2 regions of the Microbacterium sediminis genome follow, and region 1 is predicted to be linked to the other one. Evidence: predicted binding sites of a transcription regulator. Region 1 holds the regulator's gene; the other holds the start of a gene.

Region 1 (7,870 bases):
GAGATCGCGCCCCGGTTCTACGACCGCGACGCGGCCGGGATCCCGGTGCGATGGATGGAGATGATGCGCCACACCCTCGAGTCGCTGGGCCCGAAGGTGCTGGCGTCGCGGATGGTGCGCGACTACGTGAACGCCCTGTACACGCCCGCCGCGCGCAACGCGCGGGCGCTCGGCGCCGACTACGCCGGGGCCGTCGAGCTGGCAGCGTGGAAGGGCCGCGTGCGCACGGCGTGGCCGGGCGTGCGGGTGGAGCACGTGGAATCCAGCGGCGTGGACGAGGTCGCCGAGGTCGGGGCCTCGCTGCGGGTCCGCGCCGACGTGGCCCTGGGCGACCTCTCGCCCGACGACGTCCAGGTGCAGCTCGTGCACGGCCGCGCCGAGGGCGACGATCGTCTCACCTCGCTGCGGGTGGCCCCGCTCTCGCTGAGCGAGCGGTTCGAGGAATCGCGCGCGGCCTTCACGGGCGAGGTGCTGCTGGATCGGGCGGGCCCGTTCGGCTACACCGTGCGCGTGGTGCCGGTCCATCCGCTCCTCGCCACCACCACCGAGCTCGGCCTGGCCGCGCTGGCGTAGGCGGGGTCAGTCGGCCCCGTCGTCGAGCGACTGCATCACGACGACGGAGCGGCCGCCCACGGTGATCCCCTCGCCCGCGCGGCAGACGGTGCCCTCGGTCACCCCGGGGTCGGTCGAGAGCACCACGCGGAACGCGGGCTCCCACTGCTGCGGCATGATGCGGGCTTCGATCGGGTCGGCGCCCGAGGTGAACCAGATCAGGAACGACGCGTCGGTGAGCTGCTCGCCGCGCGGGCCGGGCTCGCGCAGCGGGCGCCCCGACACGTACATGCCGATCGCCCGCTGCCCGGCGTCGCCCCAGTCGGCGTCGGTCATGACGCGGCCGTCCGGGTGCAGCCAGGCCAGATCGAACGGTCCGCCCTCGATCGTCGGACGCCCCTCGAACCAGTGCCGCTGCCGCAGCGCGGGGTGCTCGCGCCGCAGCCGCAGCGCGGCCTTCGTGAGCTCGTACACGTCGAGCCAGGCGTTGTCGGCGCTCCAGTCGACCCACGAGATCTCGTTGTCCTGGCAGTAGGCGTTGTTGTTGCCGCCCTGGGTGCGGCCCCGCTCGTCGCCGGCCGTGATCATGGGCACGCCGTTCGACAGGCACAGCGTGAGCATGAGGTTGGCGGCCTGGCGCCGCCGCTCGGCCACGATCGCCGCGTCGTCGGTCTCGCCCTCGGCGCCGTGGTTCCAGGAGCGGTTGTTGTCGGTGCCGTCGCGGTTGTCCTCGCCGTTGGCCTCGTTGTGCTTGTGGTCGTAGCTGACCAGGTCGCGCACGGTGAAGCCGTCGTGCGCGGTGATGAAGTTGACCGAGTTCGAGGCGGAGCGGCCGTCGTCGGCGTACAGGTCGCTCGAGCCGGCCAGCCGCGTGGCGACGTTGCGGATCGTCCCCTGACCGCGCCAGAAGTCGCGGATGGTGTCGCGGTACTGATCGTTCCACTCCGCCCAGGGCGGGGGCATGCGCCCGACGAGATACCCGTCCATCGAGACGTCCCACGGCTCGGCGATGAGCTTGACGTGGCGCAGGATCGGGTCCTGATCGATCGCGATGAGCAGGGCGCACGCGAAGTCGACCTCGTAGCCGGTGCGGGTGAGGGCCGACATGAGGTCGAACCGGAAGCCGTCGACGTGCATCTCGGTGACCCAGTAGCGCAGCGAATCGAGGATGAGCCGCAGCGCGAGCGGGTTCCAGGCGTCGACCGTGTTGCCGCAGCCGGTGACGTCCCAGTACGTGTCGTCGAAGCCGGCACCCTCGGCCGGGATGACGCGCTTGTAGAACCCGCGATCGTCCAGCCCGCGGAACGACAGCGTGGGGCCGTCGGGACCGGCCTCGGCGGTGTGGTTGTAGACGACGTCGAGGATCACCTCGATCCCCGCCCGGTGCAGCTCCTTGACCATGCTCTTGAACTCCGCGACCTGGCCGCCGCGGTCGCCCGACGAGCTGTACGAGGCGTCGGGCGCGAAGTACGAGATGGTGTTGTAGCCCCAGTAGTTGCTCAGGCCCCGCTCGAGCAGCGCCGGCTCCGAGAAGAACTGCTGCACGGGCAGCAGCTCCACGGCGGTGACGCCGAGGTCGCGGAGGTACTCGATCACGGCGGGCTGGGCCAGGCCGGCGTACGTGCCCCGCAGCGGCTCGGGCACCCGATCGTGCAGCTTCGTGAAGCCCTTCACGTGCAGCTCGTAGATGACCGTGTCGCGCCAGCGGGTGCCGAGGGGTCGATCGCCCTCCCAGTCGAACGACGGGTCGACCACGACGCTGCGCCCGGTGTAGGCGGACGAGTCGGTGTCGTCGCGCACCGCCGGGTCGTCCTCGCGGGCGCCGAAGATCGGCTGCTCGGCGATGACCGTGCCGCTCGTGGCGAGGCCGTACGGATCCAGCAGCAGCTTGTGCGGATTGAAGCGGTACCCGTTCGCCGGATCCCACGGACCGTCCACGCGGTAGCCGTAGCGCTGCCCCGGCCGGATGTCGGGCAGGGCGCCGTGCCAGATGCCGAGGGTCTGCTCGGTGAGCTCGTACGAGGTCTCGCGGTCGTCGTCGCCGAACAGGCACAGGTGCACCCGCGTGGCGTTGGGGGCGTACACGGCGAAGTTCGTGCTCTCGGGGGTCCACGTCGCGCCGAGCGGCCACTCCCGGCCCGGCCAGATGCCGACGGTCTCTCCGAGGCGGGTCCACAGCTGCGGGCTCATACCCCCATGATGCCGTGGCCCCGCCGATTGCCCGGCAGGTGCGCCGGGTGCGTCTTGCGACCCAGCGGGACCGTCAGCGCGGCGACGAGGGCGGCGTCCAGAGCATCAGCTCGGCGCTGCGGCGCACGCGCGTGCCCGCCCGCAGCGTGACGACCGATCCCGTCGCCCCCGCCGCGAACACCCGGGCGCCGGGGCGCGAGGCGATCTCGGCCTCCAGCCGCTCCTCCAGGGCGCGCACCCGCCGGCGCAGGTCGCGCACCTCGTCCTCCAGGTCGAGCACGCGCGCGATCGCGGCGAGGCTCATCCCCTCGCCCGAGAGCCGGGCCACCTCGCGCAGCTGGGCGATGTCGCGCGCCGAGTAGCGGCGCGACCCGCCGCGCGTGCGCCCCGGCACCACCAGCCCGATCCGGTCGTACTGGCGCAGCGTCTGCGGGTGCATGCCCGCCAGCTCCGCGGCGACGGCGATGGCGAAGACGGGCGCGTCCTCATCGATCTCGTACTCGTCGCTCATCCGTCCACCTCCTCGCTCGTCCTGCCATCATCACCGAGACTGCACGCCCGCGCCGAGACAGCATCCCGTGTCTGCTGTCTCGGCGCGGCGCTGCAGTCTCGCGGGTCATCGCGATCAGCCCTTTGCGCGCGCAATCAGGTCGGCGCGCGGGTTCTCGGGCGGCTCCACCTCGTGGAAGCGCTCGAGGGCCTCGCGCTGCGCGTCGGTGAGGTGGCCCGGCACCACCACCTGCACCTCGGCGAGCAGATCGCCCGTGCCGTTCTTCGACGTGATGCCGCGGCCCTTGACGCGCAGCACCCGCCCCGAGGGCGTGCCCGGCGTGACGCGCAGCTTCACCACGTCGCCGTCCAGCGTCGGCACCTCGATCGTCGCGCCCAGGGCCGCCTCGGTGAAGGTCACCGGCACGGCGACACGCAGGTTCAGCCCGTCGCGGGTGAAGACCGGGTGCGGGCGCACCTTGACCTCCACGACGATGTCGCCGTTGTCGCCGCCGTCGGGCGACGGGCGCCCGCGACCGCGCAGCCGGATCTTCTGGCCGTCGGCCACGCCCGCCGGGATCTTGATCTTGAAGGGCTTGCCGTCGCCGCTCTGCAGCGTCACGGTCTCGCCCTTCGCGGCGGTGACGAAGTCGATCGTCGTGTTCGCCCGCAGGTCCTGCCCCTTCGTGGGGCCGCCGAAGCCCTGGAACCCGCCGCTGGGTTGACCGAACCGTCCCGTCCCGAACCCGCCGCCGCGGGTCTGGTTGAAAATCGAGAAGATGTCGTCGAAGTCGGCCGACGATCCGCGGCTGGTCGTGAAGCGGCTGAAGACGTCCTCGAACCCGCCGCCGCTCGATCCGCTCGCCGTGAAGCGGGCGCCCGAGCCCATGGCGCGCAGCTCGTCGTACTCGCGGCGCTGCTCCGGGTCGGAGAGCACCGAGTAGGCCTCGCTGATCTCCTTGAACTTCGCCTCGGCGGCGGTGTCCCCCGGGTTGGAGTCCGGGTGATACTTCCGCGCGAGCTTGCGATACGTCTTCTTCAGATCGCTCTCGGAGACGTCCTTCGAGACCCCCAGGACCTTGTAGAAGTCCTTGTCGAACCAGTCCTGACTGGCCATCCGTCTCCTGCCTTACTCCGCCGGCACGGCGACCACGACCTTCGCCGGCCGCAGCTCGACGTCGCCCAGCCGGTACCCGACCTCGACCACCTCGAGCACGGTCGACTCGGTCGTGCCGGGCACGGGCTGCTGGAACACGGCCTCGTGCTGCTGCGGGTCGAAGGCATCGCCCGCGGCCCCGTACGTCGTCAGGCCCATGCGCTCGGCCACGCCGCGCAGCTTCTCGGCCACGAGCGCGAACGCGGTTCCCTCTTGCAGGTCGCCGTGCTTGGCAGCGCGATCGAGGTCGTCGAGCACGGGCAGCAGGCCCTTGGCGACCGATCCCTTGGCGCGATCGATCTCGAGCTGGCGCTGCTCCTCGGTGCGGCGGCGGTAGTTCGCGTACTCCGCCTGCAGCCGCTTGAGGTCGTGCAGCAGCTGCGTCTCGTAGTCGCTGTGCTCGGCCTCGGCGGCCTCGTCGGTCTGCTCGGCGCCGAGGATGTCGTCCACCGTCAGCGCCTCGGCCTCCGCCTCGGGCGCGGGCTGCTCGTCCGCCTGCGCGTCGGGGCCGGAAGCGTTCGCCTCCGGCCCCTCGGCGCCAGGCTGGACCTCGTCGTTCTCGTCGAAGTCCTTGCCGGCCATTACTTCTTCTCGTCCTCGTCGTCCACGACCTCGGCGTCGATGACGTCCTCATCCGAGGACGTCTCCTCCGTCGGGGTGCTCTCGGATGCGGCCGCGGCGTCCGCCTGCGACTGCGCGTAGATCGCCTCGCCGAGCTTCGTCTGGCTCTCGTTGAGCTTGTCGAACGCGGTCTTCACGGCGTCGTCGTCCTCGCCGGCCAGCGCCGTCTTGAGGGCGTCGACGTCGGCCTGCACCGAGTCCTTGACGTCGGCGGGCAGCTTGTCGGCGTTCTCCTGGATCAGCTTCTCGATCGAGTACGAGAGCGTCTCGGCCTGGTTGCGGACCTCGGCGGCCTCGCGGCGCTTCTTGTCCTCGGCCGCGTGCTCCTCGGCCTCGCGGACCATGCGCTCGATGTCCTCCTTGGGCAGCGACGAGCCGCCCGTGATGGTCATCGACTGCTCCTTGCCGGTGCCCTTGTCCTTCGCCGAGACGTGCACGATGCCGTTCGCGTCGATGTCGAAGGTGACCTCGATCTGCGGGATGCCGCGCGGGGCCGGGGCGATGCCGGTCAGCTCGAACGTGCCGAGCGGCTTGTTGTCGCGGGTGAACTCGCGCTCGCCCTGGAACACCTGGATCGCCACCGACGGCTGGTTGTCGTCGGCGGTGGTGAAGGTCTCGCTGCGCTTGGTCGGGATGGCCGTGTTGCGCTCGATGAGCTTGGTCATGATGCCGCCCTTGGTCTCGATGCCGAGGCTCAGGGGGGTCACATCGATGAGCAGGACGTCCTTGCGCTCGCCCTTGAGGACACCGGCCTGCAGGGCGGCGCCGACGGCGACGACCTCGTCCGGGTTCACGCCCTTGTTGGGCTCCTTGCCGGCCTCGCGCTTGACGAGGTCGCTCACGGCGGGCATGCGGGTCGAGCCGCCGACGAGCACGACGTGCGCGATGTCCGACACCTTGATGCCGGCCTCGCGGATGACGTCGTCGAACGGCTTCTTGGTGCGCTCGAGGAGGTCCTTGGTGAGGTCCTCGAACTTGGCGCGGGTGATCGTCTCGCTCAGCGACACGGGGCCGTTCTCGGTGAGCGACAGGTACGGCAGGTTGACGCTCGTCGACGTCGAGCTCGACAGCTCCTTCTTGGCCTGCTCCGCGGCCTCCTTGAGGCGCTGCAGCGCGATCTTGTCGCTCGAGACGTCGACGCCCGTCGAGTCCTTGAACTGCTTGATCAGGTAGTCGACGATGCGCTGGTCCCAGTCGTCGCCGCCGAGGCGGTTGTCACCGGCGGTGGCGCGCACCTGGATGGTCGAGAAGTCGTCGTCCTTGCCCACCTCGAGCAGCGAGACGTCGAAGGTACCGCCACCGAGGTCGAAGACGAGGATGAGCTCGTCCTCCTTGCCCTTGTCGAGGCCGTAGGCCAGGGCGGCCGCGGTGGGCTCGTTGATGATGCGGAGCACGTTGAGGCCCGCGATCTCGCCAGCCTCCTTGGTGGCCTGGCGCTCGGCGTCGTTGAAGTACGCGGGCACGGTGATGACGGCGTCGGTGACCGTGTCGCCCAGGTACTGCTCGGCGTCGCGCTTGAGCTTCATGAGGATGCGCGCGCTGATCTCCTGCGGCGTGTACGCCTTGCCGTCGATCGCCTGGGTCTTCCAGTCGGTGCCCATGTGGCGCTTGACCGACGCGATGGTGCGGTCGACGTTGGTGACGGCCTGGCGCTTGGCGGTCTCGCCGACCAGCACCTCGCCGTCCTTCGTGAACGCGACCACCGACGGGGTGGTCCGGAAGCCCTCGGCGTTGGCGATGACCTTGGGCTCGCCGCCCTCGAGGACCGCGACGACCGAGTTGGTCGTTCCGAGGTCGATACCCACAGCGCGTGCCATGTTGTCTCCTTTGTGTTGCCGGCCTGGAAAGTCGTCGCACGGAATCTGAGTCGTGCTGACTCAAGGGTAGATCTCGACCCCCGACCGCGTCAAACGAACTTGATATGAATACGCTCAACTTTTGCGCGGGGCAGGATGTGTGCATGCCGATCTCCCACCTGCGGGAATCGCGCATCCGCCCCGCTAGGGTGAGCGCCATGCGCACGGCACCAACCGTTCACCTTCGCTCCCTAGGTTCCCTGACGTGAGCGACCCGAACGCGCCCCGGACCGACCTGCCCGCCACCGCCGACAGCGGCGCGATCGGGGTGATGGGCCTCGACCTGCGCGAGGGCAAGACCGCGCCCAAGAAGCAGATCTACTCGTGGGCGCTGTGGGACTGGGCGACGCAGCCGTTCAACACGGTCGTGCTGACCTTCATCTTCGTCTCGCTGTACCTCACCACCGACGTCTTCCTGCCCGCCGACATCCAGGCGCTCCCGACCGAGGATCCGGTTCGCAAGGCGGCGCTTGATCAGCTCGCTTCGAACTTCGGCTGGGGCGGCACGATCGCGGGCCTCGTGATCCTGCTCATCGCACCGGTGCTGGGCCAGCGCTCCGACGCGGCCGGCCGACAGAAGACGTGGCTCGCCATCGGCACGGGCGCGCTCATCGCCTCCATGCTGGGCCTGTGGTTCGTCGAGCCGACGCCGACCCTGTTCTGGCTCGGCGTCGCGCTCATCTCGGCCGGCCAGGTGTTCGGCGAGATCGCCGCGGTCAGCTCCAACGCCATGCTGATCGGCATCGCGAACCAGCGCTCGATCGGCCGCATCTCGGGCCTCGGCTGGGGGTTCGGCTACGTCGGCGGCATCATCGCGCTCATCCTCGTGGTGGTGTTCTACAGCGCGGACTGGTTCGGGCTGCCCGAGGACACGGGGCTGCCGTTCCGGATCATCGCGCTCGGCTGCGCGATCTGGGCGATCGTGTTCTCGATCCCGATCTTCCTCAACGTGCCGGAGCCGTCGCTGGGGCGACCCGAACGCCGCGTGAGCTTCTTCGCCTCGTAC
Region 2 (7,870 bases), 290 kb from region 1:
CCTCTGGGTGGGCCGGATGAGCCCCGAGAAGCGGCTGCTGCCGTTCCTCGAGGCCGTCGCGCGCGCCGGGGCGCCGATGCGGGTCGAGGTGATCGGCGGCGGCGCGCAGTCCCGCGCCGCGCGGCGCGTCGTGGCCCGCTACGGCCTGGGCGAGATCGTGACCTTCCTCGGCGGGCTGCCGTACGAGCAGACCCTCGCGCGCATCGCGGCCGCGGATGCCCTGGTGCAGACGTCGATCGGCTTCGAGACCCAGGGCATGACGCCGTTCGAGGCCGCGGCGCTGGGAACCCCGAGCGTGATGAGCGACCCCGACATCGCCGCCGAGGTCGGCGCCGGCGTGTGGCGGGTGGGCGAGCCCGGCCACGCCGATGCGTCGGTCGACGCGCTCGCCGCGACGCTGCGGCGCGCGGCCGCCGACATCCGATCCGGCACCGCTCCCGCGCCCGATCCCTCGGTGCGCGAGCGGTTCCGGCAGTCGGCGAGCACGGCGCAGATGCTCGCGGTGTACGAGCGCGTGCTCGCGCGCTGAACCGGCTCAGAGCACGGCGTAGAGCGGCTGCACGAGCAGGCCGGCCGCGAACCCGGCCAGCACGAGGCCGTTGGCGCCGATGCCGATCCCGCTGAGCAGGCGTGCCGACCCGCGCGCCGCGACGAGGCCGAGCACGAGCCCCACGACCGCGATCACGCAGTACACGCCGCCGGCGATGGCCGTCGCGAGGCCGTACTGCGCCGTCGTCAGGCTCGAGCCCTGCCCGCTCATCATGCCGAGCAGCACCATCTGGATCACCGGCTGCGCGATCGTGACGAGCGCCGCCAGCGCGATCGAGGTCCAGGCGAGCGTGCGCCCGCTGGTGGCCGGCTCCGTCGGGCTTCCGGCCATCACGCCGGGATAGCTCGACGCCGGTTGGCCGTAGGGGGGAAGACCGGGGGCGCTCATGCCGCCGAGGGTAGTCCCCGCGGGGCACGCCCTGCCACTGTTCGCCCGGATCCTGCCAAGTGCGCGGCAGGGGCCCCCGCCGATCGCGGCGGCCGCCTACCGTTCGAGCATGACGACTCCCGCCGACATCGCCGCCCACTACCGCGCCAAGCTCGCGGTCGAGACCGATCCCGCCGACGTGTACGCCGCGCAGAAGGCCGGGGAGGCCTTCGTGCTCGTCGACACGCGCTCGGCCGAGGCGTGGGCGCAGGGGCGCGCGAAGGGCGCGATCCACCTGCCCACCCGCGAGATCCCGGCGCGCGCCGCCGCCGAGATCCCCGCGGGCACGGCCGTGGTCGTGTACTGCTGGAGCCCGGGCTGCAACGGCGGCGACAAGGCGGCGTTGGCGTTCGCCGAGCTCGGGTACGACGTGCGCCTGATGATCGGCGGCTTCGAGTACTGGGCGCGCGAGGGGTACCCGGTCGTGACGGATGAGGGCGAGCGGCGCGGCCCGGTCGATCCGCTGACCGCGGGCGTGCGGTGACCGTCTGTCAGCGCTGCGACGGCGCGGAGGGGCCGTTTCTCGCGTGCTCGTTCGCCTGCACCTGGTGCGCCGCGTGCGTGGCGACGTTCCCCGACGGTCGCTGCCCGAACTGCCGGGGCGAGCTGAATCCGGTGTGAGCCGGTCAGCTGTCGATCCGAGGGGCGTGATCCGGGCGGTGCGCCCAGTCATCGGTGCCGAACACCCGCTGGCCGTACCCGTCGTTGGGCAGCACCCAGAGGGTGGCCGCGACGCTGGCGACGACGACCGCGATGACGATGATCCCGAGGAGAACGCTCATGACCGAAAAGCTACGGTTGCGCTGATCCGGCCACGAGTGGCAGGATCGACGCAATCCAACGGATTCCTGCCACGACGATCGCCGCCGGTCGCAGGACTTCTGCCAACGGGAGGATCGATGATCCAGAAGGTCGCCTGCATCGTGCTCGACGGGGCCGCGGTGTTCGAGTTCGGCGTGGTCTGCGAGGCGTTCGGCCTCGATCGCTCGGATCAGGGCGTGCCCACGTTCGACTTCCGCCCCGTCACGCCCGATCCCGGCCTGGTCCGCACGAAGATGGGCTTCTCGCTGCAGATCGACAACGACCTGTCGTTCGCCGACGAGGCCGACGTGGTCGTCGTCACCGCGACCCCGCATCCGTACTGGGACCACGTGGACCCGCGGGTGATCGACGTCGTGCGCCGCGCCGTCGAGCGCGGCGCCTGGGTGCTGAGCGTGTGCAGCGGCTCGTTCACCCTCGGCGCCGCGGGCGTGCTCGACGGCAAGCGCGCGACGACGCACTGGATGTACGCCGACGAGATGGCCCGGCGCTATCCGCGCGTGACGATCGATCCCGATGTGCTCTACGTGCAGGAGGGGCGCATCATCACGAGCGCCGGAACGGCGGCGGGGATCGACGCCTGCCTGCACCTGCTGCGGCAGGAGATCGGCGCCGAGCTGACGAACATCGTCGCCCGGCGCATGGTGGTCGCGCCGCAGCGCGACGGCGGTCAGGCGCAGTTCATCCTCCACCCCCTGCCCGAGGCGCAGGGCATGTCGCTGTCGCCGACGCTCGACTGGGCGATCGCGAACCTGCAGCGCGAGCTCTCGGTCGAGGACCTCGCCGCCCACGCCCACATGTCGCCGCGAACCTTCGCCCGGCGCTTCAAGGCCGATCACGGCACGACCCCCGCGGCGTGGCTGGCCCGCCAGCGCGTGCTGCAGGCGCAGCGTCTGCTGGAGCGCACGGACTGGGGCCTCGACCGGATCGCGGCCGAATGCGGTTTCGGCTCGGCGGCGGTGCTGCGGCAGAACTTCGCTCGCGCCCTGGGCACGAGCCCCACCGCCTACCGCGCGCGCTTCGCCTGCGTGGACGAGCCCGCGGCCGAGCTCGCGCTGGCCTGACGCGGGCGGCGGCTGCGGCCGGCCGTGATCCGCGAGACTGCAGGTTTGCGCCGAGACAGCGTGCAGCGTCTGCTGTTTCGGCGCAGGCCTGCAGTCTCGGCGTGAAGACGCGGCGCCGCGGGGTCGGGCGGGGTTCCGCTGCGGCGGTGCGGTTGCTAAAGTTGAGTGAGAGCGACTCAAGTTCGCACGGGATCATTGGAGGGGACATGGCGGAGCAGCCGCAGCAGGAGGAGCAGAGCGCCCTCGCGCAGTTCGGGATCAACCTCACCGAGCGCGCCCGCGCGGGCAAGCTCGACCCCGTCATCGGGCGCGACAGCGAGATCCGGCGCGTCAGCCAGGTGCTCACCCGCCGCACGAAGAACAACCCGGTGCTGATCGGCGAGCCCGGCGTCGGCAAGACGGCCGTGGTCGAGGGGCTCGCGCAGCGGATCGTCGCGGGCGACGTGGCCGAGAGCCTCAAGGGCAAGGAGCTCATCGCCCTCGACATCTCGGCGCTCGTGGCCGGCGCGATGTACCGCGGCCAGTTCGAGGAGCGCCTCAAGAACGTGCTCAAGGAGATCACCGAGTCCGAGGGCCGCGTGATCACGTTCATCGACGAGCTGCACGTGCTCATGGGCGCGGGCGGCGGCGAGGGCTCCGTCGCCGCGGCCAACATGCTCAAGCCGATGCTCGCCCGCGGCGAGCTGCGGATGATCGGCGCCACGACGCTCAACGAGTACCGCGAGTTCATCGAGAAGGACGCCGCGCTCGAGCGCCGCTTCCAGCAGGTGTACGTGGGCGAGCCCAGCGTCGAGGACACGATCGCGATCCTGCGCGGCCTCAAGGAGCGCTACGAGGCGCACCACAAGGTCGCGATCTCGGACGGCGCGCTCGTCGCGGCCGCGTCGCTCAGCCACCGCTACATCCCGAGCCGCCAGCTGCCCGACAAGGCGATCGACCTCATCGACGAGGCCGGCAGCCGGTTGCGCATGGAGATCGACTCCGCCCCGCTGGAGATCGACGAGCTGCGCCGGCACGTCGATCGCCTCAAGCTCGAGGAGCTCGCCCTCAAGAAGGAAAAGGATCCCGCCAGCAAGGAGCGTCTCGCGAAGCTGCGCGAGACGCTCGCCGAGCAGGAGGAGCGCCTGGGCGGGCTGCAGGCGCGGTGGGAGACCGAGCGCGCCTCGCTCAACCGGGTCGGCGACCTCAAGACCAAGCTCGACGCCGCGCGCGTGGAGTCCGAGCGCGCCCAGCGCGAGGGCAACCTCGAGAAGGCCTCGCGCCTGCTGTACGGCGAGATCCCGGCGCTCGAGCGCGAGCTGGCCGAGGCCGAGCGCGTGGAGCAGTCCGACGAGCGCATGGTGGGCGATCAGGTGACCGAGGAGGACATCGCCCAGGTGATCGCGGCGTGGACCGGCATCCCCGTGGGGCGGCTCATGCAGGGCGAGACCGAGAAGCTGCTGCACCTGGAGTCGGAGCTGGGCCGGCGCCTCATCGGGCAGAAGGACGCCGTGCGCGCCGTGGCCGACGCCGTGCGGCGATCGCGCGCCGGCATCAGCGACCCGAACCGCCCCACCGGATCGTTCCTGTTCCTGGGCCCGACCGGCGTCGGCAAGACCGAGCTGGCCAAGGCGCTCGCCGAGTTCCTCTTCGACGACGAGCAGGCGATGGTGCGCATCGACATGTCGGAGTACGGCGAGAAGCACTCGGTGAGCCGGCTCGTCGGCGCCCCTCCGGGGTACGTCGGCTACGACCAGGGCGGCCAGCTCACCGAGGCCGTCCGCCGCCGCCCCTACAGCGTGGTGCTGCTCGACGAGGTCGAGAAGGCCCACCCCGAGGTGTTCGACGTGCTCCTGCAGGTCATGGACGACGGCCGCCTCACCGACGGGCAGGGCCGCACGGTCGACTTCAAGAACGTCATCCTCATCCTCACGTCGAACATCGGATCGCCCATCCTCGTCGACCCGACGATCTCGCCCGACACCAAGCGCGATCAGGTGATGCAGCTGGTGCACGCGGCGTTCAAGCCGGAGTTCATCAACCGGCTCGACGACATCGTGATGTTCCACGCGCTGAGCCAGGACGACCTGGCGCAGATCGTGGAGCTGCAGGTCGATCTGCTGCAGGCGCGCCTCGCCGATCGCCGCCTCACGCTGGCCGTCACGCCCGACGCGCGCGCGTGGCTGGCCGAGCGCGGCTACGACCCGGTGTTCGGCGCCCGTCCGCTGCGGCGTCTCATCCAGACGGAGATCCAGGATCGGCTGGCGCGCGCGATCCTCTCGGGCGGCGTGCGCGACGGCGACGCCGTGCGGGTGGACGTGGCCGCATCGGGCGACGAGCTCGCCGTGACGAGCCAGGGCCCCGCCGAGGCCTGACCGGTCGGGCGCCGGGAGCCCGCTCCCCCGTCGACGGCGTCGGTGGGGACTCCTGCCCGCTGTGCGCGTTGTCTCGGACCCTTCCCGCGCGGAATACTCGAGGGGGAAGAGGGGGACCATCATGAGCGGGACCACGCCGGAGCTGTCCGGACAGGACGGCCAGCACAACGATCAGAACGGGGCGCCCACGCCGCCGGTGAGCATGCCGCCGCTGCCGCCGCTGCCGTGGGAGCAGCAGCCGGCCGCGCCGCAGGCGGCCCCGGCCGCGCCGCACGACCCGTACGCGGCCCGCGCCGCGCAGGGTGGGTCGTACGACCCGTATGCCGCCCGGGCGACGCCCGGCACGCCGCACGACCCGGCGGCGCCGCAGCAGCCCGCGCCCGCCGCCTCCGGGCAGCAGCCCGCCGCCTACGGCGCCCAGCCCACCGCTCCCTACGGCGCGCAGCCCACCGGCCAGCCGGCGGCTCAGCCCACCGGGCAGCCCGCGGCGCCGTACGGCCAGCAGCCGGGCCCGTACGGCACGCAGCCCGCGTACGGCGCGCCGCAGCCGGCGGCCTATGGGTCCCAGCCCGCTCCGTACGGCACGCAGCCCTACGGCGCGGCCGCGCAGCCCGCCAAGCGGAAGGGCATGCCCACGTGGGCCTGGTGGACGATCGGCGTGGGTGCCGTCGTCGTGCTGGGCGCGGTCGTCGCCGTGGTGGCCGTGATCAACCTCGTCATGCCGTACACCGAGACGGCCGGCCCCGGCGAGGACACGGGCACGAGCGACACCGACACCGGCGACACCGGCACCGGCGACACCGGCGCGGGCAGCGCGAGCGCCGACTATCCGCTCACCGCCGTCATGGACGCGCCGCTCGAGCTGGCCTTCGCGGTGCCGGGGCTCGAGGGCTGGAGCGTCTCCGATCAGGACGACTTCTACACCTTCGCCGAGCACGAGACCGACTCGTGCGTGTTCGAGGCGCAGACGATGGATCTCTACGGCGCCGACCCGGCCGCGGCCGACGACGCGGCGGCCACGGCGGCGGACTTCCCCGCGTACTTCGAGGAGATCGGCATGGGCACCGAGATCGTCGACGAGCAGTTCACCGAGGTCGGCTCCGTCGCGCTGGAGTCCTCGGCCGGCACGATCGAGTTCGCCACGTTCGACTCCACGCTCACGTGGAGCGACGGGTCGGAGTACCTCGAGCGCTGGTACTTCCGCAGCCTTGTCGACTCGGGCGCGACGATGTACGCCTACCTGTCCTGCCCCGCCGAGGACTTCACCTCGGCCACGCTGGGCGAGACGATCGACGCGCTGTCGATCGACTGACGCGCCCGACGCACGAGGGGCTCCGACCGCGACCGGTCGGAGCCCCTCGGCATCTGCGGCGTCAGGCCTTCAGCGCCTCGGCGAGCTTGACCCGCCCGCCCATGCGCAGCAGCGAGTTCTCGTAGATCCGCGCGCCCAGCAGCACGATCGCCACGGCGGTGGCCGCCATGATCACGAGCGAGATGATCGGCTCCCACCACAGCGCCTCGTCGAAGTACAGCCGGATCGGCATCGCCACCGGCGCCGAGAACGGCACGTACGACATGATCGTCATCACGATCGGGTTGCCGCCGAGGAACACCGCGAGGAAGTACGGGATCATCACGAGGTACATGATCGGCATGACGGTCGGGCTGATGTCCTCCTGACGCGACACCATCGCGCCGGCGGCGGCGAACATGGCCGACAGCAGCGGGAAGCCGAAGAGGAAGAACACCGCGAACCACGCCATGGGCGCGCCGACGTCGCGGAGGATGTCGGACTGGCCCGTCACGGCGAGGGCGATCGTCGCCGCGGCGATGATGAGCAGGATCTGCCCCATCGCCAGCACGAGGTTGCCGAGCACCTTGCCCGCCAGCAGCACGCGGGCGGGGATCGTGGAGATGAGGATCTCGATCACGCGCGTCTGCTTCTCCTCCACCACCGCGGTCGAGATCGGCATCGCGAAGCTCAGCGCGGTGCCCATGAACGCGATGCCGAAGATCATGCCGAGGACGTAGCGCAGGCCGTAGGGCACCCCGGGGTCCTCGAGCAGGGTGACCTCGGGCGCGACCGACAGCAGCGCGACGACGTCGGAGGGCGGCTCGGTGAGCGCGACGATCTCCACTCCGGTCGGCGAGTCGGTCGCCGCCATCACGAGCGCGTCGACGTCGCCGTCGCGCACCAGCTGCTCGCCCTCGGCGCGATCAGCGACCTGCGTCACCTCGAGCGCCTCCGTGTCGGGCAGCAGCGCGGCCGCGTCGGCGGTTGCGGCGACGGGCGTGCCGCCCCCCGTGGAGCTGATGATGCCCATGACGACGATCCCGCCCACCGCGATCAGCAGCGTGATGAGCGTCGAGATGAGGAACGACTTGCTGCGCAGGCGGCCCATGATGTCGCGCTCGGCGACGAGCCAGGTGCCCTGTGCGGCCGTCAGCGGCGCGGGTGCGGCGTTCACTGGATGACCTCCTTGAAGATCTGCGAGAGCGAGGGTTGCTGCGGGGTGAAGCTGGCGACGTCGCCGCGGGCCACGGCCCGCTGCAGCACGCGCTGCGCGGCCGCGTCGTCGATCGCCTCGAACAGGGCGTAGCCGCCGTCGAACTCGAGCACCTCCACGCCCGGCTCGTCGCGGATCCAGCCGGCGTCG

What was found. Region 1 encodes HspR, which represses chaperone genes until heat shock. Its sites were predicted from a motif close to AAGTTGAGTCNNNNNGACTCAACTT; they were not measured.
Region 2: E3O41_RS13095 (ATP-dependent Clp protease ATP-binding subunit) is a predicted target of HspR. The motif match lies at 3,018-3,042, and genes of this name have one in related genera.

What each region holds. Positions count from the first base shown of each region.
Region 1 is NZ_CP038256.1:245,981-253,850, reverse strand. It holds gene glgP (alpha-glucan family phosphorylase) at 1-573, shown strand, start outside; gene glgX (glycogen debranching protein GlgX) at 580-2,742, opposite strand; gene E3O41_RS01235 (heat shock protein transcriptional repressor HspR) at 2,816-3,253, opposite strand; gene E3O41_RS01230 (DnaJ C-terminal domain-containing protein) at 3,368-4,348, opposite strand; gene E3O41_RS01225 (nucleotide exchange factor GrpE) at 4,361-4,969, opposite strand; gene dnaK (molecular chaperone DnaK) at 4,969-6,825, opposite strand; gene E3O41_RS01215 (MFS transporter) at 7,070-7,870, shown strand, end outside.
Region 2 is NZ_CP038256.1:2,743,465-2,751,334, reverse strand. It holds gene E3O41_RS13120 (glycosyltransferase) at 1-529, shown strand, start outside; gene E3O41_RS13115 (hypothetical protein) at 536-937, opposite strand; gene E3O41_RS13110 (rhodanese-like domain-containing protein) at 1,047-1,460, shown strand; gene E3O41_RS14540 (DUF1272 domain-containing protein) at 1,457-1,597, shown strand; gene E3O41_RS14185 (hypothetical protein) at 1,603-1,758, opposite strand; gene E3O41_RS13100 (GlxA family transcriptional regulator) at 1,876-2,859, shown strand; gene E3O41_RS13095 (ATP-dependent Clp protease ATP-binding subunit) at 3,066-5,213, shown strand; gene E3O41_RS13090 (hypothetical protein) at 5,335-6,525, shown strand; gene E3O41_RS13085 (ABC transporter permease) at 6,587-7,681, opposite strand; gene E3O41_RS13080 (ABC transporter ATP-binding protein) at 7,678-7,870, opposite strand, start outside.